Regions from separate parts of the Pseudomonas sp. WC2 genome, predicted to be linked through region 4. Evidence: riboswitches for the same ligand, from Rfam matches in the RefSeq annotation. Region 4 holds a riboswitch; each other region holds the start of a gene.
What was found. A riboswitch is a leader RNA that binds a small molecule or an ion and turns the genes downstream of it on or off. The one in region 4 is predicted to bind cobalamin.

Region 1: linked by a shared signal. The riboswitch ahead of ACQ4OE_RS10045 (ABC transporter substrate-binding protein) and the one ahead of ACQ4OE_RS05095 (TonB-dependent receptor plug domain-containing protein) in region 4 are both predicted to bind cobalamin.
Region 2: linked by a shared signal. The riboswitch ahead of ACQ4OE_RS02510 (CbtB domain-containing protein) and the one ahead of ACQ4OE_RS05095 (TonB-dependent receptor plug domain-containing protein) in region 4 are both predicted to bind cobalamin.
Region 3: linked by a shared signal. The riboswitch ahead of cobO (cob(I)yrinic acid a,c-diamide adenosyltransferase) and the one ahead of ACQ4OE_RS05095 (TonB-dependent receptor plug domain-containing protein) in region 4 are both predicted to bind cobalamin.

The regions. Positions count from the first base shown of each region.
Region 1 covers NZ_JBOBDR010000006.1:268,863-276,717, forward strand. Annotated here, with positions in the region: gene ACQ4OE_RS10025 (pyridoxal-phosphate dependent enzyme) at 1-793, opposite strand, end outside; gene ACQ4OE_RS10030 (GNAT family N-acetyltransferase) at 1,163-1,714, shown strand; gene ACQ4OE_RS10035 (ABC transporter ATP-binding protein) at 1,656-2,417, opposite strand; gene ACQ4OE_RS10040 (FecCD family ABC transporter permease) at 2,414-3,430, opposite strand; gene ACQ4OE_RS10045 (ABC transporter substrate-binding protein) at 3,427-4,440, opposite strand; cobalamin riboswitch at 4,583-4,776, opposite strand; partial or broken gene ACQ4OE_RS10050 (Ppx/GppA family phosphatase) at 4,819-5,079, opposite strand; gene phnX (phosphonoacetaldehyde hydrolase) at 5,316-6,143, opposite strand; gene ACQ4OE_RS10060 (LysR substrate-binding domain-containing protein) at 6,216-7,085, opposite strand; gene ACQ4OE_RS10065 (MFS transporter) at 7,096-7,855, opposite strand, start outside.
Region 2 covers NZ_JBOBDR010000002.1:105,676-113,530, reverse strand. Annotated here, with positions in the region: gene cobN (cobaltochelatase subunit CobN) at 1-2,421, opposite strand, end outside; gene cobW (cobalamin biosynthesis protein CobW) at 2,425-3,498, opposite strand; cobalamin riboswitch at 3,598-3,809, opposite strand; cobalamin riboswitch at 3,911-4,132, shown strand; gene ACQ4OE_RS02510 (CbtB domain-containing protein) at 4,256-4,453, shown strand; gene ACQ4OE_RS02505 (CbtA family protein) at 4,465-5,166, shown strand; gene ACQ4OE_RS02500 (cobalamin biosynthesis protein) at 5,163-5,576, shown strand; gene cobM (precorrin-4 C(11)-methyltransferase) at 5,658-6,404, shown strand; gene nfuA (Fe-S biogenesis protein NfuA) at 6,507-7,091, opposite strand; gene ACQ4OE_RS02485 (hypothetical protein) at 7,294-7,855, shown strand, end outside.
Region 3 covers NZ_JBOBDR010000011.1:180,514-188,368, forward strand. Annotated here, with positions in the region: gene ACQ4OE_RS15690 (C40 family peptidase) at 1-598, shown strand, start outside; gene ACQ4OE_RS15695 (C40 family peptidase) at 818-1,354, shown strand; gene ACQ4OE_RS15700 (PQQ-dependent sugar dehydrogenase) at 1,428-2,741, opposite strand; gene ACQ4OE_RS15705 (hypothetical protein) at 2,808-3,392, opposite strand; cobalamin riboswitch at 3,554-3,778, shown strand; gene cobO (cob(I)yrinic acid a,c-diamide adenosyltransferase) at 3,860-4,471, shown strand; gene ACQ4OE_RS15715 (cobyrinate a,c-diamide synthase) at 4,468-5,850, shown strand; gene bluB (5,6-dimethylbenzimidazole synthase) at 5,847-6,497, shown strand; gene cbiB (adenosylcobinamide-phosphate synthase CbiB) at 6,494-7,402, shown strand; gene cobD (threonine-phosphate decarboxylase CobD) at 7,395-7,855, shown strand, end outside.
Region 4 covers NZ_JBOBDR010000003.1:259,371-267,225, reverse strand. Annotated here, with positions in the region: gene ACQ4OE_RS05100 ((2Fe-2S) ferredoxin domain-containing protein) at 1-265, opposite strand, end outside; gene ACQ4OE_RS05095 (TonB-dependent receptor plug domain-containing protein) at 265-2,214, opposite strand; cobalamin riboswitch at 2,308-2,513, opposite strand; gene ACQ4OE_RS05090 (autotransporter outer membrane beta-barrel domain-containing protein) at 2,679-6,497, shown strand; gene ACQ4OE_RS05085 (carbon-nitrogen hydrolase family protein) at 6,733-7,548, shown strand; gene ACQ4OE_RS05080 (polyamine ABC transporter substrate-binding protein) at 7,620-7,855, shown strand, end outside.

The sequences.
Region 1 (7,855 bases), on a different contig from region 4:
ACTGGCGAGCGTGATCGAAGCTCTCTTCATCGCTGATCGAGTAGGCGTGGCGTACGCTGGAGAGGTCGGTGATCGACGGAATGAAATCTTCGCCGATGCCTTCCACCGCCCATGAACCGGGCGTCGGCATCGTGCCGTCACGGCTGTATTGCGCCATGACCGAGCCGACTGGGTCGGCCAAGACCATTTCCAGATCCGGTTGCACGCGTTTGAAGAAGCGGCTCAAACCGGTCAGCGTGCCGGCAGAGCCGACACCGACAACGATTGCATCCAGATCATGCTCGGTCTGCGCCCAGATCTCCGGCGCGGTGCTGCATTCGTGGGCTAGCGGGTTGGCGGGGTTGTTGAACTGATCGGCGAAGAATGCGCCGGGAATGTCTTTCGCCAAACGGGCGGCGACGTCCTGGTAATACTCGGGATGACCCTTGCCGACGTCGGAGCGGGTGATGTGCACTTCGGCGCCCATGGCCTTCAAGTGCAGAACTTTCTCGGTGGACATTTTGTCCGGCACCACCAGCACCACGCGATAACCTTTGGCGCGGCCAACCAGTGCCAGCCCCAGACCGGTGTTGCCGGCGGTGGCTTCGACAATCGTGCCACCCGGTTGCAAGCGACCATCGCGCTCAGCGGCGTCGATCATCGCCAGACCGATGCGGTCCTTGATCGAACCGCCGGGGTTTTGCGATTCCAGTTTGAGAAACAGCGTACATGGCCCGGTATCGAAACGGGTCACCTGAACCAGCGGAGTGTTGCCTATCAGCCCAAGCACGGCAGGGCGTGATTCCTTTGACATTTCTTCACCTCTTTGTGGTGTTGATCGCGTTCCATTCGCGGGGAAAAGACTCGCGTGCAACATAGGCTCAGACACCCTCTGTCGCAACCATTAGTCCGTTCGAAATACAGCCAATTCGATCTAACGATAGAACGAAATCGGAGGCGTGCAGGGCTCGGTTTGTATGCGTTTATATCGAGGCGCCATTGAGTATCCAAAGGGCGTCTTCGGCGATGGCAATGGCTTGATCTGTGGAGAGATTTCCTGCAGCGAAAACGGGACCGAAGGTAAGGTTGGTAGTGCTGGCGATAGCGGTGTGCCGAGATTGTTGGCATCCCATAGGGAGCCGTTGTTAAGGTGGTCAGCCGCAATCAAGGTGTTTGCCGTTTCATGACTCATCAACCGACCATTAAGGCCGTGTCCGAGGCAGATATTGCTGAGGTATTGGATTTCGCTCTCAAGGCCCGTGCCGAACTTTTCCCTAAGCTCAGCGCTGCGGGCACGCCTGACGATCTGGCGCGTTTTGCCGAGGTTTATCTCCACGGGCAGGGGCGTTTTCTGATTGCTCGTCATGACGGACAGATCGTTGCCTCGATCGGCTATCTGCCCTATGACCGACGCTTCCCGCACCTTGGCTATCCCGACCGCAAAGTGGTGGAAGTCGTGCGTCTGTTCGTCCTGCCATCGCAGCGGCGTTCGGGGTTGGCTGGTGCGTTGTATCGATCACTCGAAGAGTACGCGCGCGCCGACGGTGTCGAGGTGGTCTATTTACACACGCATCCATTCTTGCCGGGTGCCATCGCGTTTTGGCAGCGGCAGGGCTTCTCGATTACTGATGTCGACTCTGACCCGGTGTGGCAGACCACGCACATGCACAAGAGCATCAATGAAAACGCAGGATCTGCGCGCCATCAAACGGGTCCGTCAGGTAATGCGCCCTGACCCCGAAAGTATCTTGTAGTCGCGCAGGCGTCAGCACCTCCAGCGGCTTGCCCAGAGCAACCAGTCGCCCGCGCTCCAGCACCGCCAGTCGATCACAGTTGAGCGCCTGATTGAGATCATGCAAGGCGATCAGCGTGGTCACCGGCAGCGTTCGCACCACGTTGAGAATGCTCAATTGATGCTGAATGTCGAGGTGATTGGCGGGCTCGTCCAACAACAGCATCTGCGGTCGCTGAGCCAGTGCCCGAGCAATGTGAACGCGCTGGCGTTCACCGCCGGACAAACTGCGCCAGAGACGATTGCGCAGGTGCAGGGCGTCCACATCGATCAGCGCCTGCTCGACGATGGCATCGTCCGCCGCTGACCACGGTTGCAGCGCCGACAGCCACGGTGTGCGCCCCAGCGCCACGGCGTCGAACACGCGGATGCCGTCGTCGGTGTCGGCCTGTTGCTCGACCACCGCGAGGGTTTGCGCAATGCGTCGGCGGGGCATTTTACCCAGACGCTGACCGTCAATAAGCACCTCGCCAGCGCTCGGTTCGCGCAGCCCGGCGAGCAGTTTCAGCAGCGTCGATTTGCCCGAGCCATTCGGTCCGACAATGCCGAGGGTTTCGCCACGCCGGACCTCAAGCCTGACGCCGTTGAGCAGTTCGGCGCCGCGCACCTTGAAGCTCAATCCGCTACAACTCAGGACGCTGTTCATCGCGCGGACCTGCGGCCAACCAGAATCAAGGCAAATACTGGCGCGCCGACCAGCGCCGTGATCACCCCGACCGGAATCACTTGACCCTTGATCAACGTGCGCGACAACACGTCCGCGGCAATCAGAAACACCGCTCCACCCAAGGCACTGGCCGGCAACAGTCGGCCATGGCCGGTGCCGAGCAACAGGCGCGCGGCGTGGGGAATCACCAGACCGACAAAGCCGATCGAGCCGACAATCGACACCATCACCGCCGTCACCAGCGCCGCGCAACCGATCAGCAGAATCTGCACGCGCCGCACTGCAATGCCCAGCGATGCCGCCGAATCCGCACCAAAGGTAAACGCATCCAGTGCGCGCCGATGCCACAGACACACCGCCAGCCCCAACAAAGCCGCCGGCACCGCCAGCCACACCGACGGCCAACGCACGCCGCCGAGATTGCCGAGCAGCCAGAACATGATCCCGCGCGCCTGTTCGGAGCTGGCCGAGCGGGTGATCAGAAATGCGGTCAATGCGTTGAACAGCTGCGAACCGGCGATGCCGGCGAGAATGATTTGCCCGGTGCCGCTGGCCGAACCACTGACCCGCGCCAGCAGAATCACCAGCACGAACGCCATCACGGCGCCGGCGAAGGCGCCGACCGACAGCGAGATAACGCCAGCGCCGACGCCGAGCAACGCGACCATCACCGCCCCGGTCGAGGCGCCCGCGGAGATCCCCAGAAGATACGGGTCGGCCAGCGGGTTGCGCAGCAGCGACTGCAAAATCACTCCGCACGTTGCGAGCCCGGCGCCGCAGGCCGCGGCGACCAGCGCGCGGGTCAGGCGATAGTTCCAGACAATGCCTTCGTCGATGGGGTCGAGCACATGTCCGGCGCCCCACAGTTTGTTGGCCAGCACTTGCAGGACGATGCTCGGTTCAATCGAGGTTTCACCAATGGCCACGCCGGCGATCAGTGCCACCGAGAGGATCGCCAACGCCAGCAGTACTCGGATCAATCGCTGAGTCATTTCGACAGGTCATAGCCGTTGATGGCCGTGGCCAGTTGTTCCAGACCATCGAACATGCGCAGGCTGGCCTGCATCGCCATGGCATCAAGAATGATGATGCGGTTGTTTTTCACCGCGTCCATGTTGCGTGTCACCGGGTCGCTGCGCAGGAACGCGAGTTTCTTTTCATAGTCGTCAGCGGGGAAGCGGCGGCGATCCATGCGCGCGATCACCAGAAAGGTCGGGTTGGCCTTGGCAATGGTTTCCCAGCCCACGGTCGGCCATTCTTCGTCGGACTTCACAACGTTGCGCACGCCGAGGGTGCTGAGCATGAAATCGGGAATGCCTTTGTGCCCGGCCACAAATGGCTCGATGTCCATTTCGGCGCTGGAGAACCAGACCAATGCGCTGGCGTCCTTCAACTGTTTGCCTTGGGCGGTGGCGATGGATTTGGCGAGGCTGGCCTTGAGCTGGCCATTGAGCTGTTGACCGCGATCCTGCACATCGAAGATTTGCGCCAGTTGGCTCACGCTTTTGTAAATGCTGTCGATGCTGAAGGGCGCCAGCCGCGTGCCGTCGGCACCGACCAGATTGTCCTTGGCCTCGCAATCGGAGGGCAGCAGGTAGGTGGGGATTTTCAGTTCATGAAACTGCTCCCGAGTGCCGACCGCGCCTTGCGGACCGACCATCCATTCCAGCTCCACGGCAACCAGTTCCGGGCGCTTGCCGATGACTGCTTCGAAGCTCGGTTCGTTATCCGCCAGGCGTTCGATCTTGTCGTTCTGCGCCTTGTATTTATCCAGCACATTGTTGAACCACAGCGAAGTGCCGACGACTTTATCCGCCAGACCCATGGCGTAGAGCATTTCCGTGCCGGCCTGGCCGATGGTCACCGTACGTGCTGGGGCGTGCTGAAAAGTCAGCGTGCTGCCGCAGTTCTCAAGCGTCAGGGGATAGACCGTCGGTGCCGCATGAGCCAAGGCGCAAAGACTCAGACCGGTGATGAGGGTAGCAACGCGAGGCAGCAGCATGGGGCAGTCTCCAAGGGTTCCGTACGGGGCGGGGGGGTACGGATTGGAAACACACCTTCGAACGCGGTCAGGGAAACCTGCGCAAGGCCGGCATTTGATCAAAGACGCGCGGCACGATGTCCTTCCCGGACACCCCGCCGGTTAGTCAGTCACTGTGCCGGCAGGTCTCCTGACTGATGCGTCATCGCCGCGCTCCGGCCTTCCCGGGATTCACCCAGTGGCAGTCGTGGAGCAGGCTCAGCACCTACAGTTGCGGGGGCAGTTCCGATTGATGCTGTGCAAGCATTTCGGATTCCCTATTAATCCCGTGTGGAAACCGGCGGCGGCATGGTAGTCGATCAGGCCGCTGAAGGGGAGACGAATCTGTCGGGACGAGGATTAATGGCGGTTCATCAACCCGAGCAATACGCCCAGGCGCAGGCCCGGTTCAGACGGCGCCATCTGCGCGATGCCGAAGACTTTGAAGGCGGCCAGCATCAGCACCAGGCCGGCGGGCAGAATGCTTTGGCGATAGGGTTGCAGGCCGGCAATTTTGAGCTGTTGGACGTTGCTCACCTTCAGCAGAAGCAGCGACAGGCGCAGCAGTCCGCCGTAGGTAATGCCGTCCTGGCCGTAGTCATTGAGCCGATTGGCCTTGAGCGAAGGTGTGACTGTCATGACACTGTCATGATTCAGCGCCTATGCTGAGGTCAATACATCGCGTGTTCTTAAAGTTTCTGCTGCCAGTTTTGGCAGCTTTTTTTTGCCTGGGATTTGAGCGAGACCGCTGATCGTTCCCATGCTCCGCGTGGGAACGGCTCTAGGGACGCTCCGCGTCCAGTGACGCGGAGCGTCACGGGCTGCATTCCCACGCAGAGCGTGGGAACGATCAGGTGTCAGCAGGCTTGCGGGGTTTCGCCGCGCGCCAGGCGTGCGTTGATGTCGTCGATGACTTCAGGCAGCTCGGCAATGGTGTCGATCAAGTAATGCGGACGCGATGGCGCGAACATCTTGCCGATGCGCTCACGTTCTTCCGCGAGACGATCCGACGGCAACGCTTTGAACTGTTCGTAGGTCAATCCGAGCGCATTCCCCGAGCAAGTCAACGCCACCGTCCACATCCCCGCGCTACGCCCTTCAAGAATCCCCGGCCAGGTGTCATCAACCTTGACGCACGCGGCCACATCATCGATGCCCAAGGCAATCACGTTGGCCAACGACTGCGCCGGATACGGCCGGCCATTGGGCACTTCATCGGTGGCGACGACATGGTCAGCGACATAACCATTCTCTCGCGCCAGCTCGACAACCTTGGCCATCACCACCGCCGGATACCCGGAGCACGAACCAATCTTCAAACCCTTGTCGCGCAACGCCGCAATCGCTTCGAACGCACCGGGAATCACCGCCGAATGCAGGGCGATCTTCTCGATCTGCAACGGCATGAAGCGTTCGTAGATCGCTGTCACATCGTCGTCACTCGGCAAGCGATCAAACGCGGCGCGATAACGCTCGGCGATCTGCGGCAGGTTGCACAACGTGCGGATGTGATCCCATTTGCCCATGCCCATCGGGCCGCGCGCTTCCTCCAGCGATACCGCGACGCCGAACTCGGCAAAGGCTTCGACGAAAATCTGCGTCGGCGCAAATGAGCCGAAATCGACAACGGTGCCGGCCCAGTCAAGGATCGCGGCTTGCAGGTGAGTCGGTTGTTGGTACTGCATGGTCAATCTCCGTTTTCAGGTAAGCGTTGGCCGTCCCTCAAGGCAGGGGTCGGCGGTGGGCGTCAGGGGTGATCAATTCATGGGCGGCGCTGAGTCGAACAGTTCGGCAATCACCGGTCGGTTGCGACGGATGCCAAGACAACACAGGTGGTATTCGATGAAGAACGGGTGATCGACAAAAGTGATCGGCGTGGTGCCGGGCGTTTCGGCGTACTCGACCGCCGAGACAAACCCGATGCCGATGCCTTTGACGATCGCATGCACGATGGCTTCGCGGCTGTTCAGTTGCATGACGCGATTGAGTTCGATGTCGAGGCGCTTGCAGCTTTCTTCGACCAGTTGCCGGGTGCGCGCACTTTGCTCGCGCATCACCCATTTCTCGCGGCTGATTTCGCTGATGTGAACCTGCGACTGGCTGGCCCACGGATGGTCATCGCGCACCACGGCAATAATCGGATAGCGGTGATATAGCCGCGTGTGGAAGCGCTCATCGAATTCCGACAACGCCAGAATCGCCACGTCGATATCGAAGTTGAACAACCGCGCAAGGGTTTCCTTTTCCGAGGAAAACGAGGTTTCCAACTCGATGTCCGGATGGCGCTGCATCAGCTCGTAGGTCAGGTTCATCGCAATCGGCGGCGACACCGCACCCAGGCGCAGCATGCCGTTTTTACGTTGCTTGAAGCTCTGCAGCAGTTGCACAGCCTCATCTTCCTGGCCGAACAGGCCTTGAGTGATCGCGTAGAGTTTGTGCCCGGCAGCGCTCATCTCGATGTAGCGCCCGCGCCGATGGAACAGTTCGACCGAGAAGGTTTTTTCCAGCGCGTTGACCTGCTCGCTGACGGTCGGCTGGCCGACGCTGAGGTATTCCGCCGCGAGGGTAAAACTGCCGGTCTTGGCCACCGCATGAAACGAACGCAACCACTTGTGATACTGGTACATGCAAGCCCCGTCAGCGTCGGATGAACAATGCCACCGCCGCGCTGCACAGGCAGGCACTGGTGACCACTATGAAGATGAGAGACGTGTTTGCCGTGGTGTCAAGCAAACGACCAATCATCGGCTCAGCCAGACCGGCAAACAGATAGGAGGAAAAATTCATGATCCCGGTCGCGGTGCCGGCGCGTTTGGCACCGACCAGATCCGGGCACAGCGCCCAGAAACTCGAGGCCGGGCCGTAGACGAAGAAGCCGCAAAGGAACAGCGCCACCAGGCCGATCACGCTCTGGGGCGGCAGGCTCCACATCCACAAACTCGTCGCGGCGCCAAGGAACATGTAGAGCATGATCGCCAGATAACGCTTGGAGCCGAACAGCTTGTCCGACACCCAGCCATTGCTCAACGCGCCAACCGCCATGCCGACGGGGAGGGCGACGGTGATCCATTTCGGATCGACCATGCTGTCGCCGCTTTTCCAGTTGGCGCCGAGAAAGTGCACCGGCACCCAGACGATCAAGCCGTAGCGCGCCGCGTTCTGAAAGCCCAGTGACAGCGCGGCGATCAGCAGGCGCGGATTCTTCAGAACGGCTTTATAGCGTTGCGCCGAGGTCTCGACTTCGCCATGCGCGGCTTCCTGATGTTTGTCGTCAGCGTTGGCCACGCCGGTATCGCCTACCGGTTCGAAGCCCAGATCCTGCGGCCGTTCACGGGCGACTAGATAGAAAATGATCCCGCCGGCCAGCATCAGCAGCACCGGCAAACGGAAGATCCAG
Region 2 (7,855 bases), on a different contig from region 4:
TGACACACCGGTTTCGCGAGCGGGCTCGCTCCCACAGGGAATTTGTAGTGATTCGAAGATTAAGTGAGTAGCGAAGAGTTCGAGACGTTCGCGGGTATCACCGGCAGTGCGCCAGGTTTCCTCGCTTTGCGCTTGCAGCTCTGCCGGGCGCGGGCCGTTCCATGGGTCGGCCAGCCCGCAGTCGAGCGGATCGAAACCCAGTTCAAACGCCTTGGCCAGCGCCCGCAGCAGACTCGACTGCGCGCCTTTGCCGTCGCCACGCGGAATCCGCAGCAGCGCCAGCAACGTATCGATGCGCAAGCGCCCGCTCGGCGACTCACCGAAGATGTGCAAGCCATCGCGGATCTGCGATTCCTTCAGATCACACAAATAGGTATCCAGACGCGGTAGCCAGATCGCCGCATCGGCGTCGCTGTCCAGCGCGGCATCAAGCTGCAGTTCCCGATCGATCTGTGTGTCACGCACCAGTTGCAGAATATCGCGCTGCAACTCACGGGCACGGCGCGGATCGAGCAGTTGCGCCTCGTAATATTCGTCGGCCAACAGTTCCAGATTGCGCAACGGCCCGTAGTTTTCAGCGCGGGTCAGCGGCGGCATCAAGTGGTCGATGATCACCGCTTGCGTGCGCCGTTTGGCCTGGGCGCCCTCGCCCGGATCGTTGACGATAAACGGGTAAATATTCGGCAGCGGCCCGAGCAGCGCGTCCGGCCAGCAGTTTTCCGAAAGGCCGACGCCTTTGCCCGGCAACCATTCGAGGTTGCCGTGTTTGCCGACGTGGATCACGCCGTGGGCGCCGTAGGTGTTGCGCAACCAGAAATAGAACGCCAGATAAGCGTGCGGCGGGACCAGATCCGGGTCGTGATAGACCGCACTCGGATCAACCTGATAACCGCGCGCCGGCTGAATGCCGACGAAGGTCAGACCGAAGCGCAGCCCGGCGATCATCATGCGACCGTCGCGGCACATCGGATCGTTTTGCGGCGCGCCCCAACGTTCGACCACCGCCGCACGATTGGCTTCGGGCAGCGCGTTGAACATCGCTAAATAATCGTCCATCGCCAGGCTTTGCTGGCACGGGCGCAGGTCAATGGTGTCGAGGTCGTTGCTGACGCCACCGAGCAATTGCTGGATCAACTCGGTGCCGCTGTTGGGCAACTCTGCGCTGATCGGATAGCCCTCGGTTTGCAACGCGCGGAGGATATTCAGCGCTGCTGCCGGCGTGTCGAGACCGACACCGTTGCCGATGCGTCCGTCGCGGGTCGGGTAGTTGGCCAGAATCAGCGCAATGCGTTTTTCGCCGTTCGGCACCCGCGCCAGATCAATCCAGCGTCGCGCTAGTTCAGCGACAAAATCCATGCGCTCAGGCTGGGCGCGGTAGCAGACCACATCGGACTGACTGCGCTCGCTGCGCCAGGCCAGATCCTTGAAACTGATCGGCCGGCTGATGATGCGCCCGTCGAGTTCCGGCAAGGCAATGTGCATCGCCAGGTCACGCGGGCCAAGGCCCTGCTCGCTGTCGCGCCAGCCGGGCTCGTTGTCCTGCGCGCAGATCGCCTGAATCACCGGAATATTGCGACGAAACGGGCGCAGATGCGGCGCCTCGGGACTGGATTGAGCGAAACCGGTGGTATTGAGGATTACCCCCGCCTCGACTTCGTCCAGCCAATCCTCCACCACTGACAGGCAGCTGGGCTCTTTCAGACTGGCCACCGCGATCGGCAGCGGATTGAGCCCCGCCGCTTGCAGGCGCTGGCAGAAAACATCGATAAACGCCGTGTTCGCCGCTTGCAGGTGTGAGCGATAAAACAGCACCGCCGCGACCGGTTGCTCAGGCAGCCATTCGGCTTGCCAGTCACTCAGTGCGGCGGTGGGTTTGTTCGGGTGGTAAATCGCCGTGCGCGGCAATGCTTGAGGCTCGGCCCACGGGTAATCGCGGTCGAGCCAACGGCTGGCCATGCATCGGAAGAAATCCAGCGCATTGCCCATGCCGCCCTGACGCAAGAACTGCCAGAGCCGGTCGCGATCCTCGGCATTGACCGTGCTCAAGTCGCTGAGCTCCGGATCGGGACGGTCGTCGCCCGGCACCAGAATCACCTGCACACCGCGGTCGGCCAACTCGATCAAACGCTCGACGCCATACCGCCAATAAGCGATGCCGCCGTGCAGGGAAATCAGAATTACCTTGGCGTGACGCAGCACTTCGTCGACGTACAGATCGACCGAAGCGTGATTCTGCACCTGCATCGGATTGGCCAGACGCAGGCTCGGATAATCCTCCGGCAACTGCTGCGCAGCCTCGGCGAGCAGCGCGAGACTGGAGTCGCCGCTGCACAGGATCACCAGCTCGGCGGGGGTTTGTCCAAGGTCGGCAATATTGTCATCCGAGACGAAACCGCCGGGCTGGGTCCTGAGCAGGTGCATGGCTTAAACGCTGAGCGCGGCGCGCAGTTGCGCTTCGAGTTGTGCGGCGTCGAGTTCCTGACCGATCAACACCAGACGCGTCACGCGCGCTTCATCGGCGCCCCACTGACGGTCGAAATGCTTGTCGAAACGCGTGCCCACGCCCTGAATCAGCAGACGCATTGGCTTGTTCGGGATGGCGGCGAAACCTTTGACACGGAGGATGCCGTGCTGGACCACCAGTTGCGTCAGCGCGTCGAGCAGCAGGCTTTCGTCAGCTTGCGGCAGTTCGATCGAGATCGAATCGAAAGCGTCGTGATCGTGGTCATCGTGGTCGTCATCGCCTTCACCGTGGTGGTGATCGTGATGGCTGTGACGGCTGTCGATGTGCTCTTCTGAACCGGCGCCGAGGCCGATCAACACGTCCAGCGGCAGACGACCGTTGCTGGCTTCGATGATTTTCACCGCTGGCGGCAGCTCTTCGGCGACTTCAGCGCGCACGCGAGCGAGGTCTTCCGGGCTGGTCTGGTCGGCTTTGTTGAGGATGACCAGGTCGGCGCTGGCCAGTTGGTCGGCGAACAGCTCGTGCAGCGGCGATTCGTGGTCGAGGTTCGGGTCGAGTTTGCGTTGCGCATCGACCTGATCCGGGAATGCCGCGAAGGTGCCGGCCGCCACGGCCGGGCTGTCGACCACGGTGATCACTGCGTCAACGGTGCAGGCACTGCGGATTTCCGGCCACTGGAAAGCTTGTACCAGCGGTTTTGGCAGGGCCAGGCCCGAGGTTTCGATGAGGATGTGGTCGAGGTCGCCGCGACGCGCGACCAATTCGCGCATCACCGGGAAGAATTCTTCCTGAACCGTGCAGCACAGGCAGCCGTTGGCCAATTCGTAAACACGGCCAGTGGCTTCTTCTTCGGTGCAACCGATGGTGCATTGCTTGAGGATTTCACCGTCGATGCCCAACTCGCCGAACTCGTTGACGATCACCGCGATGCGACGGCCCTGAGCGTTGTCGAGCATGTGGCGCAGCAAGGTGGTTTTGCCCGAGCCGAGGAAGCCGGTAACGATGGTGACGGGGAGTTTGGCCAGTGTTTTCATCGGTATGCCCTTTGGCAAGCGGCGGGCATACGGGACGAGAACCGGCAACGCGCGTGCGCGCCGGAAGCGTTCGCCACCGGATCACCCCGCCCGGTTGTAGTGAGAATCTGTGACGAGGCAGGTCTCCTGGCTGACGGTGTTCAGGCGTGGGGCCTGGCGTTGGCTGCGCCTTCCCGCTGGCTCATCAGTTGAGCTGGCAGTGGCGTGGCAGCGAACATCACCGTTCACAGTTGCGGGGGCAGCCGCGGCATTGACCGCGTTCCCTTCTTAGCTTCGGCGTGGGCCGAAGAACCTCGAAGGCGCAAGGCTACGCATGGCTTGCTTATGGGTCAATGTTGGATTGGGGGCATATCCGTTTACCGCAGCAACGGATCCAGCCACAAAATTGACTAAAATCCCCGAGCCATGCTCTCCTACACACCTTGTTACGGGTGCCCTTCACAGGGTGAAACGGGAAACCGGTGAATCATGTGCTTTACTCAAGCCCATGTCAGTCCGGTGCTGCCCCCGCAACGGTAAGCGAGCGAAGCGTCAAAACCACTGTGCCAGTAAGGCATGGGAAGGTGACGCTTGCAGGTCGGCCTGACGCCACCCCCTCGTGAGCCCGGAGACCGGCCCGCAACACACAGTGCGCATCGTGCGTCGCTGAACATAACAAACCCGCGGTGGGCGGGCGCTGTTCGAACCCCTGCGTGCTCGTCACGCCGGGGTTTTCATGCGCTCTAGATCACCCGCTGACACTCCAGAGGGAAGCGCCATGTCGATCATCAGCAGCACCGGCAGCAACACGGACAAAATCGCCAGCACGGCCACATTGAGCCAACGCCTGACCGCCGCGATCTTCGCGTCGATTCTCGGCGCCAGCCTGGTCTATTTCGCCGGTTTCTCGCACATCGAAGCGGTGCACAACGCCGCCCACGATACCCGCCACAGCGCCGCGTTCCCGTGCCATTGAGACCTGCCGACATGATCAAGCGTATCGCGCAAACCGCAGGTTTCACCGGTCTGCTGGCCGCCCTGCTCCTCACTCTGCTGCAAAGCTTCTGGGTCTCGCCGCTGATTCTGCAAGCGGAAACCTTCGAGAAAGCCGAACCTGTTGCCGAGGTTCATGAGCACGCCGCCGGCACCGCCGCGCATACGCACGATGCCGAAGCCTGGGAGCCGGAAGATGGCTGGCAGCGCGTTGTCTCGACCACCGGTGGCAATCTGGTGGTGGCCGTGGGTTTCGCCCTGATGCTCGCTGGCCTCTATACCCTGCGCGCACCGACCAAAACCTCGCAAGGTTTGCTCTGGGGTCTGGCCGGTTACGCCACGTTCGTCCTCGCGCCGACCCTGGGCCTGCCGCCTGAATTGCCGGGCACAGCCGCTGCGGATCTGGCCTCGCGTCAGATGTGGTGGATCGGCACGGCCGCTTCGACTGCGGTCGGACTGTCGTTGATCGCGTTCAGCCGTCACTGGCTGATGAAGATTCTCGGCGTGGCGATTCTTGCCGTGCCGCACGTGATCGGCGCACCGCAACCGGAAGTGCACTCGATGCTCGCTCCGGAAGCTCTGGAAGCTCAGTTCAAAATCGCTTCGCAGCTGACCAACGTGGCGTTCTGGCTGGCTCTCGGCCTGATCAGCGCTTGGTTGTTCCGCCGCAAAAGCGATGGTCAATATCACGCATGACCCATGACCGCGCAGCGCCGACCTTTGTCGTCGGCCTAGGCTGCCAGCGCGGCTGCCCGGCCAGCACGCTGCGCGCGTTGCTTGATCAAGCGTTGCAGGCCCATCGTATCGAACTGGCGGCAGTCAAGGCGCTGGCCAGTATCGATCTGAAGCGTGACGAGCCGGGTTTGCAAGAGCTCGCCGAGCAACTGGCCCTGCCCTTGCAATACTTCAGCAGCGAGGAACTGGCCAATTATCAGCTCAGGCTCAGTCACCATTCGCAGATCGCTTTTGAGCGTACGGGTTGCTACGGCGTCGCCGAAAGTGCCGCACTGGCACTGGCCGAACAGCTGATTCAAGCCCCCGCGAAACTGCTGATTTCCAGGCAAAAATACGCTCAGGCGACCCTGGCATTGGCTGGCGCTGCTTAAAATCCCGATAATCCCCGCCATCGATCATGAGCAATCTTCATCTGTAGGGATTGCCGAGCCGCTTTTTCAAAGGATTCAACGATGACCGTCTACTTCATCGGCGCCGGCCCCGGCGACCCGGAATTGATCACTGTCAAAGGCCAGCGGTTGATCCGCAGTTGTCCGGTGATCATTTATGCAGGCTCATTGGTGCCAGCGGCGGTACTCGAAGGTCATCAGGCCGAGACCGTGGTCAACAGCGCTGAATTGCATCTGGAGCAAATCATCGATTTGATCAAAACCGCGCACGCCAAGGGCCAGGATGTGGCACGGGTGCATTCCGGCGATCCGAGTCTGTATGGCGCGATTGGCGAGCAGATTCGTCATTTGCGTGAACTTGGGATTGCCTTTGAAATCGTCCCGGGTGTGACCGCCACCGCAGCGTGTGCAGCGCTGCTGGGCGCCGAACTGACGTTGCCGGACGTTTCGCAAAGCGTGATTCTGACCCGTTATGCCGATAAAACCGCGATGCCGGCGGGTGAAGGACTCGGCAGTCTGGCGCAGCATGGAGCGACCATGGCGATTCATTTGGGGGTCAATCATCTGGATAAGATTCTGGCCGAACTGGTGCCGCATTACGGCGCGGATTGCCCGATTGCGGTGATTCACCGGGCGACATGGCCGGATCAGGATTGGGTGGTAGGGACGCTGGCTGATATCGCCGGGAAGGTCGAGGCCAAAGGGTTTCGGCGTACGGCGTTGATTCTGGTTGGGCGGGTGTTGGGCAGTGAGGTGTTTAGCGAGTCATCGTTGTATCGCGCCGGGCATGCTCACATTTATCGGCCATGAAGGCCTTTTCGCGAGCGAGCTTGCTCGCGAAGGCTTAGGCAAAATTTACCCATAAAAAAACGGCGCTCACGGGGCGCCGTTTTTATGTCCGCAGCGAACACCTTAGTAGTAGGCGTTTTCTTTCTGCGTGTGGTCGGTGACGTCGCGGACGCCCTTGAGCTCCGGAATACGCTCAAGCAGGGTGCGCTCGATGCCTTCCTTCAAGGTCACGTCGGCTTGGCCGCAGCCCTGGCAACCGCCACCGAATTGCAGCACGGCGATGCCGTCTTCAACCACATCGATCAGGCTGACCTGACCGCCGTGGCTGGCCAGCCCCGGGTTGATTTCGGTTTGCAGGTAGTAGTTGATGCGCTCGTTGACCGGGCTATCGGCGTTGACCATCGGCACTTTGGCGTTCGGCGCCTTGATGGTCAGCTGGCCGCCCATGCGGTCGGTGGCGTAGTCGACAACCGCATCATCCAGAAACGCTTCGCTGAACGAGTCGATATAAGCGGTGAAGCTTTTTAGCCCCAGCGCCTTGTCTTCCGGTTTTTCTTCGCCCGGCTTGCAGTAGGCAATGCAGGTTTCGGCGTACTGGGTGCCAGGCTGGGTGATGAAGACGCGGATGCCGATGCCCGGGGTGTTCTGCTTGGAAAGCAGATCGGCCAGGTAATCGTGGGCGGCGTCAGTAATGGTAATAGCGGTCATGGAAACTCCTCGCAGGCTTGGGCGCAGTTTACGCCAAACAAGCCGCCGGACAAAGTCCTAGTATTTTTGTCGGGAAAGCATTCTCAATTGCGCTCGCTGTCTGGCACAGATTGACCGATGCGAGGTGGTATATAGATACCGCATGACAGCGTCTGACCTTCGATAACGTCGGCATCTGAATATCCGTTATCGAGTGTGATTCATGACCGCCTCCCCCGCTCCGGCGCCATCGACCGAAGCCCGTCAACACGCCTTGCTCAAACAATTGCTCGATCATCAGCTCGCACTCAAAGCACTGTTCGAGCAACAATCTGAAGCCGGCAAGGTGCTAGACGAGCTGCTTCGAACAAATATCCAAACGGCATTCCATGGTCATCCCCTGCCCATTGACCTGGACGCTGTGCATTGCGAAGAAATGCTCAAGATCAATACTCGGCCCGGCACGGCGACGTTCGTACCCGCCGATACGCCATCAAGACCGCTGTCCGCCCTGTTCACTGACAGCCCATGGGGCGGTGAGCATCTCGACGCGCCGAACCGCCAGTACCGATTCTTCGCCAAAACCAGCTACGACGAACCTGATCCCGCCGCGCCCAGCAAGGTGCGCAAGGTCAACCGCACGACGGGCAGTACACCGGCGTTCGAGGTATTTATCGATCAGCTGATCCGCCAGCCTGATCAGTGTTTCCAGACCCAACTGGAGCGCTTCTGGCAGGCGCCCTTCGCGCCCGACCAACCGACGACCCGGCGTCAGTGGCTGGCCG
Region 3 (7,855 bases), on a different contig from region 4:
CCTCGTGCCTCTCGCATTTGTTACCCTGTTGTTTGGTTGCGCTGCTCATTCTCCAGTTCAAGAGCAGTCTCAACAGGTTAAAAATTCTGCTACTGCCCAGTCTTCCGTTATTTATCAGGAAGAGCTGGACACCGAAAAAGAACTCAACGAATTCAACGGCAAGAAGCCTTATCAGCTTCCTGTTCTGGCCGACAGCATCCTCGAACGCGGCATGTCTCTTATCGGTACCCGTTACCGTTTTGGCGGTACCTCTGAAGCCGGTTTCGATTGCAGCGGTTTCATCGGTTATCTTTTCCGCGAAGAAGCCGGCATGAACCTGCCACGCTCGACGCGCGAAATGATCAACGTCGATGCGCCGCTGGTTTCGCGCGGTAACCTCGAGCCGGGCGATCTGCTGTTCTTCGCTACCAACGGTCGTCGCGGTCGTGTCAGCCACGCCGGGATCTACCTGGGTGACAACCAGTTCATTCACTCCAGCAGTCGTCGCAGCGGCGGTGTTCGCATCGACAGCCTGGGTGACAGCTACTGGAGCAAGACTTTCATCGAAGCGAAACGCGCATTGGCAAACGCTCCGACTGTGGTCACCGCTCGCAAGTAATTCCCCCGATGTCGCTGCGTTCGCGGCGACAATCAGGCTTTCGGTAACGGAGTAGACCTATACTTTACAAGGTTAAGTTAAAGTCTTACTTGAAGTTTGTCGTATAGCCGCTAGAATCCTGAAACTAGTTTGATGGCAAACCGCCTGCGTGCTCCGCAGGCGGTTTTGTTTCTGTCCTTTCGGCAGAGAAAGCCGCAGCCAGATCAGGATGTTCTGCTTATGACCATGTCGGCCCGCCTCGCAATAATGTTCTTCGCAGCGCTGCTCAGCGGCTGCGCCAGCCGTACTCCGCCGCCTGCGCCGGTGGTGCGCGCCCCGGTCGTGTTCGGCCCTTCGCAATCCTTCTCGCCTGCTGCTGAAGACGTGCTGTTCCGCGCGCTCGGGTTGGTGGGCACGCCTTATCGCTGGGGCGGCAATACGCCGGACTCGGGATTCGATTGCAGTGGTCTGATCGGTTTCGTCTACCGCGATGCGGCGGGGATCTCCCTGCCACGATCAACGCGCGAGATGATCGTCATGCAGGCGCCGAATGTCGGCAAGGAAGGTTTGCAAACCGGCGACCTGATCTTCTTCGCCACTAATGGCGGCTCGCAAGTCAGTCATGCGGGGATCTACGTCGGCGAAGGGCGCTTCGTGCATGCGCCGGCCACGGGTGGCACGGTGAAGCTGGACAGCCTGTCGAAGGCGTATTGGCAGAAGGCTTACCTGAGTGCCAAGCGCGTATTGCAGCCAGAGCATCTGGCGCATAACCCGTAATTCAAACTACTCAGAAATCCACTGTGGGAGCTAGCTGTACTAGCTCCCACAGTGTTTTGTGCCAGGCAATAAGTTATTTGGTGGCCGACACTCGCCACACTTTATTGCCCACATCATCCGCCACCAGCAATCCACCTTGGGGGTCGATCACCACGCCTACCGGGCGGCCCAGCGCGTTCTCGTCCTTGTCGAGGAATCCGGTCAGTACATCCACCGGTGTACCGCTCGGTTTGCCGCCGGTAAACGGCACGAAAATCACTTTGTAGCCACTGTGCGGTTTGCGGTTCCACGAGCCGTGCTGGCCGATGAAGGCGCCTTCCTTGAATTGCGCTGGCAAGGTGTTGCCTTCGGCGAAGGTCAGACCAAGCGACGCGGTGTGCGGGCCGACCGCGTAATCCGGGGCGATGGCCTTGGCCACCAGGTCGAGATTTTGCGGTTCGACGCGCACATCCACATGTTGGCCGTAGTAGCTGAACGGCCAGCCATAGAAACCACCGTCCTTGACCGAGGTGATGTAGTCCGGCACCAGATCGCTGCCGATTTCGTCACGCTCGTTGACCGCTGTCCACAGCGCGCCGCTGGTGGGCTCCCACGCCAAGCCGTTCGGGTTGCGGATGCCTGAGGCGAAGATCCGGTGATTGCCGGTCGCCCGATCCACTTCCCAAATCGCTGCGCGACCTTCTTCTTTATCCAGACCATTTTCGCCCACGTTGCTGTTCGAGCCGACAGTCACATACAGCTTGTTGCCGTCCTTGCTGGCGATAACGTTTTTGGTCCAGTGATGGTTCAGCGTGCCGCCGGGCAGATCGGTCACCTTGATCGGCTGCGTCTTGATCTCGGTCGCGCCGGGCTCGTAATGGAAGCGCAACAGTCGATCGGTGTCGGCGACGTACAAATCATTGCCGACCAGGGTCATGCCGAAGGGCGAGTTGAGGTTTTGCAGAAATACCGTGCGGGTTTCGGCCACGCCATCGTGGTCGGCATCGCGCAGCAGGGTGATGCGATTCGGGCTCGGCACGCCGGCGCCGGCCTTGCCCATGACGGTCTTCATGACCCAGCCCTTGATGCCTTTGCTGTCGTCGGGTTTCGGCGGAGCGTTGGTTTCAGCCACCAGTACGTCACCGTTCGGCAGCACGTAGAGCCAGCGCGGATGGTCGAGGCCTTCGGCGAAGGCGGCGACTTGCGTGCCGGCCGCTGCCGTTGGTTTGGCGCCCTCGGGCCAGCCGACCGCCGGGGCGATGTTCACCGTCGGGATCAGGGTTTTGTTTGGTTCGGGCAACTTCGGGGACGGACCGGTGCCGTCGGAGACTTGCAGGCTGGAGGATTCACCGCAGGCGGCAAGTCCTCCGGCGAAGGCGATGACAAAAACGAGCTGGGGCTTGCGCATTGCTGATCTTCCCTATGAATGCATTCTTAATCATAGAGGAGGGCGCAAGCCCGATGGTTCAACTGCTTAGCCGCGTGCTTCCTTGAACAGCACGGCAATGCCGGGGTGATAGTTGCCCGCTTCGCTGCGCAATTTTCGGTAGGCGTAGGGGAAATACCAGGCAACCGCGCAGGTGTGTTCCTTTTGCAGGTCATCAACCATGTCCTGCAGCTCTTCAGGGCTGGCGCTGTGTTGGGCTTTTTGCGGGGCGACAAACAGGCAGCCGAGCTTAAGGTCGCTGGCGAAGCTGATGCGTTTGGCATCGCTGGTGATGTCGAGGAGGGCTTGGGTCAGGTTGAGATTGTTGACCCGAGGCCAGCGCTGTGTGGCCTGGATATACACCCGATCTTCGGCGCCGGCGATGAACAGATCCGCGCGGGCATTGCGCTCGCCTTCTTCATTCTGTTTGCGCGTGGCAGTGTCGTTCAGGGTGACCAGCTCGGCCATCCAGGCGGCTGCCGAGAGCAATCCGAGATTGGCTTTCTCGTCATGCCAGTAAGGGGTGTCGCTGTCGCCGCGCACGGCGTTGTAGCGGTCGATACAGTCAAACCAGCGTTCAAGCATCGGGCGCAGGAATTCCAGGCGCGGGTTGCTGATGATCATGCCTTGCATCGTCATCATCCTTATTGTTGTAGTGGCTTTTCGGGAAAAGCATGGCTCTTTGATATCATTTGTATCGGCATGGCACAAGATTGGCGGCAGATAATTGATCGACGGCAGTTATTCGCCCGCTGGCCGCCTCTTTAATTGACGCTCCACCCCCAACCCTCTAACCTTCGCGGCTTGTTTCAGGTGCTCTGTGGCTGCGGTCGACAGAGTGAAACAGGGAAGCCGGTGAGGCTTGTCTTCAAGCGAAGAACGATCACGATCCCGGCGCTGCCCCCGCAACGGTAAATGAGTAAAAGCTGCGTCGAATGCCACTGCTTAAAGCGGGAAGGCGCGCAGTCAGGCAGACGCCGCTCATGAGCCCGGAGACCGGCCTGATCCATCCAGCGGCATCACGGTGGGCGATGCCAGGCTTTTTGCCGTCTATTCTTTTGCCTGCCCGCCGTTATCCAGCCCCAACGGAGAGCTCCCCCATGACTGATTCCCCCGAGCGCGACGAACGCCACCTGGCGCGTATGCAGCGCAAAAAAGCCGTGATCGACGAACGCATCGCCAACTCGCCTGACGAGTGCGGCCTGGTGCTGGTGCTGACCGGTAACGGCAAAGGCAAAAGCAGCTCGGCGTTCGGTATGCTCGCCCGCGCCATGGGCCATGGCATGCAGTGCGGCGTGGTGCAGTTCATCAAGGGCCGCAACAGCACCGGCGAAGAGTTGTTCTTCCGCCGCTTCCCCGAGCAAGTGCGCTTCCACGTGATGGGCGAGGGCTTCACCTGGGAAACCCAGGACCGTCAGCGCGACATCGCCGCCGCCGAAGCCGCGTGGGCCGTGTCCCGTGAGTTGCTGCGTGATCCGTCGATCGGTCTGGTGGTGCTCGATGAGTTGAACATCGCCCTCAAGCACGGCTACCTCGATCTCGATCAGGTGCTCAGCGATCTGCAGGCCCGTCCGCCGATGCAGCACGTGATCGTCACCGGTCGCGCGGCGAAGCCGGAAATGATCGAAATGGGCGACACGGTCACCGAAATGGGCATGCTCAAACACGCCTTCCAGGCAGGCATCAAAGCGCAGAAAGGCGTCGAACTTTGAATCAACCACGTCACTGCCCGGCGGTACTCATTGCCGCGCCGGCTTCCGGTCAGGGCAAGACCACCGTCACCGCCGCACTCGCTCGTTTGCATCGCAATCAGGGGCGCAAGGTGCGCGTGTTCAAATGCGGCCCGGATTTTCTCGACCCGATGATCCTCGAGCGCGCCAGCGGTGCGCCGGTGTATCAACTGGATATGTGGATGGTCGGCGAGCAGGAAAGTCGTCGGCTGTTGTGGGAAGCCGCCGCCGAGGCGGATCTGATTCTGATCGAAGGCGTGATGGGTCTGTTCGACGGTACGCCGTCCAGCGCCGATCTGGCTCGGCACTTCGGTGTGCCGGTGCTCGGTGTGATCGACGGCACTGCCATGGCGCAGACCTTTGGGGCGTTGGCGTTGGGTTTGGCGAAGTATCAGCCGGATCTGCCGTTTGCCGGTGTGTTGGCCAACCGCGTTGGCACTCTGCGCCATGCGCAACTGCTCGAAGGCAGTCTCACCGAAGGTCTGCGCTGGTACGGCGCGTTGTCTCGCGAGACCGGCATCGAACTGCCGAGTCGCCATCTCGGCCTGGTCCAGGCCAGCGAATTGAATGATCTCGATGTGCGTCTCGACGCTGCCGCCGATGCCCTCGCCAGCAGTTGCGAGGTAGCGCTGCCACCGGCCGTGGAATTCGCCGCGCCTGACGTCATCGCCGTCGAGCCGCTGTTGAAGAATGTGCGAATCGCCGTCGCCCGGGATGAGGCGTTTGCCTTCACCTACGGCGCGAGCCTCGATCTGTTGCGCGCGATGGGTGCCGAGTTGAGCTTCTTCTCGCCAATCCGCGACACGCAATTGCCGGAGGCGGACAGTCTGTATTTGCCCGGCGGGTATCCGGAATTGCATCACGTGGCGTTGTCACAGAACACGTCGATGGTTGCGGCGATCCGAGCGCATCATGCAGCGGGCAAACCGTTGCTCGCTGAGTGTGGCGGGATGCTGTATCTGCTCGGTTCGTTGACGGATGTTGAAGGCACTCGCGCCGAGTTGGTCGGGTTGCTCAAGGGCGACGCGGTGATGCAAAAGCGTCTGGCGGCGTTGGCGTTGCAAGCGGTGGATCTGCCGGAAGGATCGTTGCGTGGGCACACGTATCATCATTCGCTGACGACTACCGAACTGGCGCCGATTGCGCGGGGTTTGAGCCCGAATGGCGGGCGCGGGGCCGAGGCGGTTTATCGTGAGGGGCGGATGACGGCTTCTTACGTGCACTTTTATTTTCCGTCGAATCCTGTGGCTGTCGCTGCACTGTTTCTGCCTGATCCTGAGGGCGCCTTCGCGAGCAGGCTCGCTCCCACATTGGATCACCTAACCCCTGTGGGAGCGAGCCTGCTCGCGAAAGGGCCATGACCGACAACGCATTCTCCGAGGCCGAACGCGAAGCGGTGTATCGGGCCATCGCCGAACGCCGCGACATGCGCCACTTCACCGGTGGCACGGTCGAGCCGGATCTGCTGCGCCGACTCTTGGAAGCCGCTCACCAGGCCCCAAGCGTCGGCCTGATGCAGCCCTGGCGCTTCATCCGCATCAGCGACCGCACCCTGCGCAGCCAAATCCAGAACCTCGTCGAAGATGAGCGCATCCGCACCGCCGAAGCCCTCGGCGAGCGCAGTGATGAGTTCATGAAACTCAAGGTCGAAGGCATCCACGACTGCGCTGAAGTGCTGGTCGCGGCGCTGATGGATGATCGCGACAAACACATTTTTGGCCGTCGCACACTGCCGGAAATGGACATGGCCTCGTTGTCTTGCGCGATTCAAAATCTGTGGCTGGCGTCCCGTGCCGAAGGCTTGGGCATGGGCTGGGTTTCGCTGTTCGAGCCACAAGCGTTGGCCGATCTGCTGAAATTGCCGCAAGGCGCTAAACCTCTGGCCGTTTTGTGCCTGGGCCCGGTCAAGGAATTCTATCCGGCGCCGATGCTGGTACTCGAAGGGTGGGCGCGGGCGCGTCCGCTCAATGAGTTGCTGTACGAAAATTATTGGGGAGTGAGTCAATGAGTGTGGCGTTGTTGAGTGTCGCTGCGGTTGCGCTGGATGCGCTGCTCGGTGAACCGAAACGCTGGCATCCGCTGGTGGCGTTCGGCAATTTTGCCGGGCGCATCGAGCAACGTTTCAACGCCGGTGGGCGTGGCTGGCGCAGCCATGGCGTCACCGCGTGGGTGATCGCGGTGCTGCCGCTGACCTTGCTCGCCACGGCGTTTTCCTGGGCGCCGTACGTGGGTTGGGTGGTCGAAATTCTCGCGCTGTATTGCGCGCTCGGCATGCGCAGCCTCGGTGAGCATGTCGCGCCGGTGGCCGCTGCATTGCGCGCGGATGATCTGGACGAGGCACGCAAGCGCGTCGGCTATCTGGTCAGCCGTCAGACTGATGACCTCGACAGCACCGCCGTCGCCCGCGCCGCCACCGAATCGGTGCTGGAGAATGGCAGCGATGCGGTATTCGCCGCACTGTTCTGGTTTGTCGTCGCCGGCGCGCCGGGCGTGGTGCTCTACCGCCTGAGCAATACCCTCGACGCGATGTGGGGTTATCGCAATGAACGCTTCGAACGTTTCGGTTGGGCGGCGGCGAAAATCGACGACGTGTTGAACTACATTCCTGCACGTCTGGTGGCGTTGACCTACGCGCTACTCGGCAAAACCCGACTTGCGTTGAAGTGCTGGCGTACACAAGCGCCGCAATGGGACAGCCCCAACGCCGGCCCGGTGATGGCCGCAGGCGCTGGCGCACTGGGTGTGGAATTGGGTGGCCCGGCGATCTACCACGGCGAACTGCATGAGCGTCCGCAACTGGGCGAGGGCGCTCCGGCCGATGCCGATTCCATCGACCGTGGCTGGCAATTGGTCCAGCGCGGGGTATGGTTATGGCTGCTGATTCTCTGCGTGGGGGCTGAATTCTATGCTTGAGCACGGTGGCCGGCTGCGCAAGGCTGCACACGATTACGGCATCGCCGAGGCCGACTGGCTCGACCTGTCCAGCGGTCTGGCGCCGTGGCCATTTCCGATCCCTGAAATCCCGCTGCGCGCCTGGGCACGTTTGCCAGAGACCGATGACGGTCTCGAGCAAGCCGCGTGCGATTACTACGGCGCGGGGCAGGTGCTGCCGGTCGCCGGTTCGCAGATGGCTATCCAGTTGCTGCCGCGTTTGCGTCGCGCCGGCAAGGTCGGCGTGTTGTCGCCGTGCTACGCCGAACACGCCGAGGCCTGGCGCCGCAGTGGCTACATCGTGCGCGAAGTGCAGGAGCAGGAGGTCGAATTCTTTCTCGACAACCTCGACGTGCTGGTGGTGGTCAACCCGAACAATCCGACCGGCCTGAGCCTGACCCCCGCGCGACTGCTCGACTGGCACGCACGACTGGC
Region 4 (7,855 bases):
CATACCAGCAGGCGTCCGGATACACCGTCAGCACCGGGCCGAGGTTGCACGGAAACTGACAGTGCGTGCGCGTCAGCAACACACCGCCGGGGGTTTCGATGCGATCGTGCGCCAGCAAATGCCGGCGCAACGTCTTCCATAACTGTTGGGCGCCGCGCTGGGTGCAGCGCGGGCCGGTACAGATGAACACGTGGCGCGCATGCTCGGGCACATGCGACCAGTCCGGGTGCGTGTCGACACCGTCGACGGTTTGGATGTCACTCATCAGAAGCGGTACGTGTAACGTACTTCGGAGGTGAATGGCCGGCCAAGGTTGTCGACGTTGCTCGAGCGGCTGGTGACGTAATCGCGGTCGAACAGGTTTTCGACCAACAGGCTCACGCGGTGCTGATGGGCATGGTCGAGGTAGCGATAGGCGTCGGCATCGACCACCGAATAGTGGCCGTATTCGACGTGTTTCGAGCTGATCACGTCGCGGATATAGCGGATCGCACCGCCGGCGCCCCACATGCGCGTCTCCGACTCGTAGCCGACCCGCGAACGGGCGAAGAAGCTTGGAATGTCATTGATCGTCACGCCGTCGCGGGACTCGGTGAGGTTGCGGGTCATGTCCGCTTGCAGGCTCCATTGATCGTTGAGCGCGAGTTTGGCGTCGGCCTCGAAACCGCGCATCTGGATCTGGCCCTGACCGTTGACCCACTGGATATCGTCGAGGGTGATCAGGTCGTCGATCTTGCGTTTGAACAAGGTCACGCTGGCGCTGAACTCACGGTCGAGCAGCAGGCCTTTGTAATCGACACCGAGTTCGGCGTTGCGGCTTTTCTCCGGTTTGAGGTTGCGATTGCCGATCTCGTCGCCCGGCTCGTTGACGAACAGTTGCTCGGCGTTCGGCAGTTTGTACGCCGTGCCGTACTGGCCGCGCAGGGCCCAATGGTCGTTGAGGTCATACAGCGAAGTGAGCATGCCGACCGTGGCGCTATCACCGCCGCCCATGGCTTCATGACGGACGCCGATGCTCGGGTGCCAGTCGGGCAGGGCGTCGATTTGCGGGCGCAGTTGCGTGTAAACGGCGTGCGCTTCGGCCTTGTCGTTGTCGATGATCAGCACATCGTCCTGACCCTTGAACCATTGGTTGTCCGTACCGAACACCAGCACATGCCCGCCGGACAATTCAGCTTTGCCTTCGGCCTGCACGCCCCAATCGGTGAAGCCCCAATAGTCGTTGTGGTTGATGACTTTGGTGCCACCGCCCTCGACGTTGTTGATCCGGGTGTAGCGCGTGTCCCAATCGTTGATGTGGCCTTTGACGAAGTAGCTCAGGCGCTCGTTGACGTTCTGTTCGAAGGTCGCCGTGGCGATCTGCTGTACGCGGTCGTTGGTGGTTTTGTGGTTGTCGACCGGGCGAGCGAAATCGAGGTTGGCGTCGGCATACTGGTAGAACAATTCCAGCCGCGAATCATCGCCGAACGACTGGATCGCCTTGCCGCCAAACGTGGTGACTTCGTAGGCGCGGTTCTTCTCGCTGACGTTTTTCAGGTCGCTGTTGCGATAGGGCTGGTAGCCATCGGAGACGTTGTGGCTGACGTACGCCAGCAAGCCGAGATCGCCGAAGCCATTGCTGAAAATGTTCTCGACCCGCGCATCTTCAGTGGTGCCGCCAAACGTATCGACGCCGACGTTCACCTCACCGGCGCCTTTGCGCGATTGCGGGCTGCGGGTGACGATGTTGATCACGCCGGAGACGGCTTGCGTGCCGAACAACAGACTCTGCCCGCCCTTGAGCACTTCGATGCGTTCGATGGCGTTGGCCGGCAGGGTGTCCAGGTACAGACCGCCGTACAGACGGTTATTCAGGCGCACGCCGTCGAGCAGGATCAGCGTGTCGTCATTGCGTCCGCCCAATAGCGAATAGGTGCCGTAGTCGAACGGGCCGTTTTTCGGCGCGACATACAGGCCGGGAATGAACATCTGCATCACGCGGCTGACGTCAGCGCTGGGGCCGGCGCGTTCGATCTGCTCGCGACTGACGATCTCGACTTTGCTGCCGTAGTGCGCCATATCGGCGACGGTGGTGGACTCCACTGACGGCGCGGAAACGATTTGCTGATTGAGTTCCAGCGGTGCGTCATCGGCCAGCAGAGCAGGGCTGAACAGACAGCTGAACACACAGCTGAACAGAAGGGTTGGAACAGAGGTGTTGAAACGTCGAATCATTGTCTTCTCGAAAAGGATCTTCGCAGAAGAGCATGCAGGAGAAGGCACCGCGCACACGCCGACACCGGCCCATGCCCGCCCACCGCAGGATTTTGCCAAACGAAATTCCAGGCCGGTCTCCGGGCTCGCGCGTATCGAGGCTTTCACCTTCCCATGGCCGTCTGGCCACAGTGGTGTATCGAAAGCATCACGCGCATACCGTTGCGGGGGCAGCACCGGACTCGTTCAAACAGAACCTACCGGTTTCCCGTTTCACCCCAAGCACGGCGGCAGGGGGCACCTGAAACAGGCCGGCATCTGAACATTCGACAGACCGTTCGTCAACTTGCCTGCCAGCGCCAGGTCCGCGGAGCGCTGCGACTTTGGAAATAACTACTAAGGTCTATAGCGGTAATCACCGCAATATTTCCGTGGCGCCAACAACGGCCATCCAATAGTGCTGAGGGTTGAACAAGGAGGTTCCGATGACAGGCGCAAGCCACCAATCCTTTCCGGGATTCGCGCCCCATTTCAGGCGTAACGCGTTGCTGTTGGCCGTGGCCAATGCGCTGCTGTTGAGTGAAGCCCAAGCAGCCTGCGGGCCGCTCGCGGCGGGTGCTTATAACGTCTCGCAAACCTGTTTGCCCACTGCCGGTGTCGATGCCTCGATCAGCACTCAAGCGGGCACCACCATCACCACCACCGCAGGCTCTTCGCTGAACAGCCGTGGCAACAACGCCAACACCACGCTGAGCCTCAGCGGCACGACGGTCGACAGCACGCCACCGACAGCGGCCAACGCAGTGTTCGCCAACGTCATCGGCACCACCGGCAATGCGACGCTGACCGTCGACGGCGGCACCAACACGGTCAACATTGGCGGCAGTGGACTGGACGCCTTGGCGATCACCAATGCCAGCACTGGGTTGTCGACGTTTTCGGTGACCTCGGGCACCACGCTGAACATCCTCAACACCGTGGTCGGCAACGAACACGATGGCATCGACGTCAGCGCTAATGGTGGCGGGGCGATCAATCTGAGCCATCAGGGCAGCGGGCAGATCACCTTGCTCGGCGGCAACGGCATCTGGACCAAAGCCACCGGCAGTGGCGAGACCAACGTCAACGTCGGCGCCGGGGTGAGCATTCTGGTCAACAACGATGATGCGTTGTCCGCCGGCCTGCCGATTATCGACGACACGCTGCCGACTGCGGGCATTGGCAACCATGCCGGTGTCCATACACGCGCGGTCAATGGCAACACCACCGTGGTCACCGCCGCCAATGTCCAAGCCATCGGCATGAATGCGTTCGGCGTGTTTACCGAGGGCGGGGCGGGCAATACCAGTCTGACCAACAGCGGCACGCTCAGCACCAGCGGCCTCAACGGTTTCGGGATCCGCGCGTTCTCCAGCGTCGGCAGCATCGACATCGTCAACAGCGGCGCGATCACCACCACCGGCGGCGCCGCGCACGGCATCTACGCCAACGATAACGTCGGCGCCACGGGTTCGATCAGCATTGAAAACAATGCTGCGATCACTGTCGGTGACGCTGCCAATAGCGCCGGTTCGCGGGCGATCTACATCATCAAACGCGGCCCCGGCGATGCCACCATCACCGGCAGCGGCAATCTCACGGTGTTCGGCAACCCCAACACCACACGCGGCTACGGCATCATCGTCAGCGCCGAAAACAACAACGTCCTCATCGATTATTCCGGCAACATTTTTGCCAGCGGTTTTGGCGCTGGCGGTATTCGGGTGGATTCGACGGCGGGCAACGTGCGGGTTGTTTACAGCGGTGATCGCATCGAAACCCTCAACAGCAACGCCAACGGTATTTATGCCTCGACCCAGTCACCGACCGGCACGGTGGACGTGAACGCTGGCGGCACGATCATCACCCACTCCAACGCCGGTTCTGGCGATGGCACCGGGATTGGTTCGTTCGGTATTCAGGCGCTGACGTTGGGCGGCAATGTCAGCGTTGCGTTCACCGGGCCGCTGATCGACGTCAACGGTCAGGGCGCGGCGATTCTGGCGGGTAATGCCTTCAACGGTGGCAGTGGCGTCGGCACGTTGAGTGTCAATAACAGCGGCGAATTGATCGCGCGCGGTGACCAGCAGCGCGGCATTCGCACGCTGACGGTCAGCGGCACTCAAAGCGTGGTCAACAGCGGCGCGATTCAGGCGTTCGGCGCCAGCGACAGTCAGGGGATTCTCGCCCAGGCGTCGGGCGCGGCCAGCGTTCTGGTGAACAACAGCGGGGCGATCACGGCGCGGGGCACGGGCTCGTCGGCGATTGACGCGCTGACCGAGGGCGGCAGCGTCAACGTCAGCAACACCGCGACAATTCAGGGCGGGCGCGCCGACAGCAGCGGGGTTGCCTTGGGCGGCGCGAGCCAGACCTTGAACAACTCAGGGGCGATCAGCGCACTCAGCGATTCGGCGGTGCGTGCCGACGCGACTACACCCGGGACCACGTTCAACCTCAACAACACCGGGCAGATCACCGGTTCGGTCAACGCCGTCAGCGCCTCCAGCACCGTGCTGAACAGCGGCACCTGGACGCTGCGCAACTTCGCCGCCACCAGCGGCAGCGGCACGCGTGACAGCTGGGGCGTGGCGACCAGCAATCTCGGTGTGGCGGGCGACAACCGCATCGACAACAGCGGCACGATTCGTCTGGCTGCGCAGCCAGCGTCCGGCATCGGCAATTTCAGTACCACGGGGGCGTATTTGCCTTTGGGCCAAACCGCCAACACTCCGACATTGGGAGGCGCGGTGCAGGGGCAATTGCTCGGCGTCAACAGCTTCACTAACAGCGGCACACTCGACGTGTCGGGCGGCGGCAGCAGTGTCGGCAATGTGCTGTTGATCAGCGGCGCAAACAGCGCCGGCAGTGATGGCGGCGGGGTGTTCGTGTCCAATGGCGGGCGGCTGGTGCTCAACAGCACTTTAAATGAGGGCGGCACGAACAGCCGCTCCGATATGTTGGTGGTGGACTCGACCCGCACTGCCAGCGGCGGCGCCACCGGGTTGGCGGTGACGAACGTCGGCGGCTTGGGTGAGCTGACTCAGGGCAACGGCATCGCGGTGGTCGAACTGCTGAACAAAACCGACGGCGCCAGCGATCCGAATGCCTTCCGCCTCGCTCGCCGGGTGGTCGCCGGGCCTTATGAATATCGCCTGCAACAAGGCGCCGAGGACGGCACCGGCAACGACACCTGGTATCTGCGCTCGGACGCGCCGATCCCCGATGATCCGCCGGCCCCCGATCCAACCCCTGCGCGCGTGCCGAACTTTCGCCCGGAAGTTTCACTGTACGGCGCGTTGCCGGCATTGGCGTTGGTCTACAGCCGAACCATGGTTGACACCTTGCACGAGCGGGTCGGTGAGGAGCGTTTGAACGCCGGGGAGCCGTTGCCCAAGCAAGATGAATCGACATTGGCGCCGACGATGGGCTGGGGTCGAGTGATCTACCGCAGCGGCAAACAGGACGGCGATGGCAAAAACATTCTGGGCAATACGCCGGAATATAACTACGACCTGACGGCGTTTCAGGTGGGCACTGATCTGTATCGCAAGGTCCGCGCCGATGGCAGCCATGAGCAGGCCGGGGTGTCGCTGTCAGCGGGGACCATCGATGCTGGCGTCAGCCACTACACCCGCCGCGCCGCCGGCGACGATACGTTGCGCGCTTACGGGTTGGGCGCGTACTGGACGCATTTTGGCCCGTCCGGCTGGTATCTGGATGGCGTGTTGCAGGTCAATCGCTTCGACATCGAAGCCAAACCCAACGACCTGGAAAAACTCAAAACCCGCGGCTGGGGTTACACCGCATCGCTGGAAAACGGCTACCCGTACGAGTTCGACAAAAACTGGTACGTCGAGCCGCAGTTGCAGGCGATTTACAGCTATGTCGATCTGGACAGCAGTGATGATGTCGGCGCGAAAGTCCGCTTCCGCGATGTCGATTCGCTGATTGGCCGGCTCGGTGTTCGCATCGCCAAAGACTGGGACACCGAAGGCGTGGATAAGAGCGCACGGCGCACCAACGCGTGGGTTCGGCCAAGTGTGTGGCATGAATTCAAGGGGCAGCCGAAGACCGAGTTTTCCTCGGAATCGGGTTACGTGCCGTTTGGCGCCGATATTCAAGGCACCTGGGGCGAGGTCAATGTGGGCGTGGATTACCAGGCCAACCGGCGCACCACGTTTACCGCTTCGGCGGGTTATCGCCAAGGGTTCGATGGCGACAGCCACGGGTACGACGCGATGCTGGGGTTCAAGATCAATTTTTAGGATCTGCGCGTGAACCGAGAAACCCTATGGGGGCAGGGTTGCCAGCGATGGTGTTGGGTCAGTCGATGGAGATGTTGGCTGTACTGGCCCAATCGCTGGCAGACCCGCGTCTACCCCTTTGGGGGTACTCACTCAGCGTAATAGGAAGTTTTGCCACGATCCGCATACTTGTCAGGCCTTTGACAAAGCCGTCTGCTTCCTGGCCAGGAGGCTCTTTTTCCGAAAAGGTCTGACAATGAAACTGGAACTCGTACAGCTGGCGGGTCGCGATGGCGACACCGCTGACAACCTGGAGCGTATTCTGCGCGCCATCGGCGAGCGTGCGCCGGGCAGCGATATTGTGGTGTTTCCCGAAGCGTATCTCACCGGTTTTCTCGACCACGACAACCTTGCTGAATGCGCCGAAACCGTCGACGGCGATTGTGTCGCAGCCATCTGCGCCGCCGCCCGCGAGTACAACGTCGCGGTGGTGGTCGGCCTGATCGAGCGCGCGGGCGAGCGCTTTTACAACACCACGTTGTTCATCACCCCGGAAAGCGGCGTAACCCTGCGCTATCGCAAGACCCACCTGTGGGTCGGCGAACCCGGTCTGGTGCTGCCCGGTGACCGTTTCACCACGGTGCAATGGCGCGGCGTGCGCATCGGCCTGTTGATCTGCTACGACATCGAGTTCCCGGAAAGCGCCTGCGCACTGGCCGCGCTCGGCGCGGAACTGATCCTGATCACCGACGGCAACATGCAGCCTTACGGCCACGTGCATCACACCGCCGTCGCCGCCCGAGCTCAAGAAAATCAGCTGTTCGCGGTGATAGTCAATCGAGTCGGCGAGGGCGTGGGCGAAGTGTTCGCCGGCGGCAGCACTGTCGTCGATCCGTTCGGCCAGCGCCTGTTCGAGGCCGGTGCGCAGGCGTGTCGGCATGTGGTCGAACTCGACCTCTCGCAGATCGCCCCGGCCCGCGCGCTGTATGACTACCGCGCCGAAAAACGCTTGCATCTCGCCGCGCAAATCACGGAACACCCGGACGATCGCCGAACGCTGCTGATCCCCTGAGCCTTGCGGTTTCCCACAACAACAATATCGCGGCGCACGGCCCATCGAGGCCGATCCGCCAGGAGCTCCCCATGACCCTCAAGCGTTTGCTGCACCTCGGCGTGTTCACTGTCTGCGGGTTGGCCGCAGCCGTCAGTTGGGCTCAACCCGCCACGGTGAATTTCTACAACTGGTACGACTTCATCGCCCCCGAAGCACCGAAAGACTTCGAAAAGGAAACCGGCACACCGATGGTCCTCGACACCTTCGACAGCGCCGAAGTCATGCAAAGCAAGTTGATGGTCGGGCGCAGTGGCTACGACGTGGT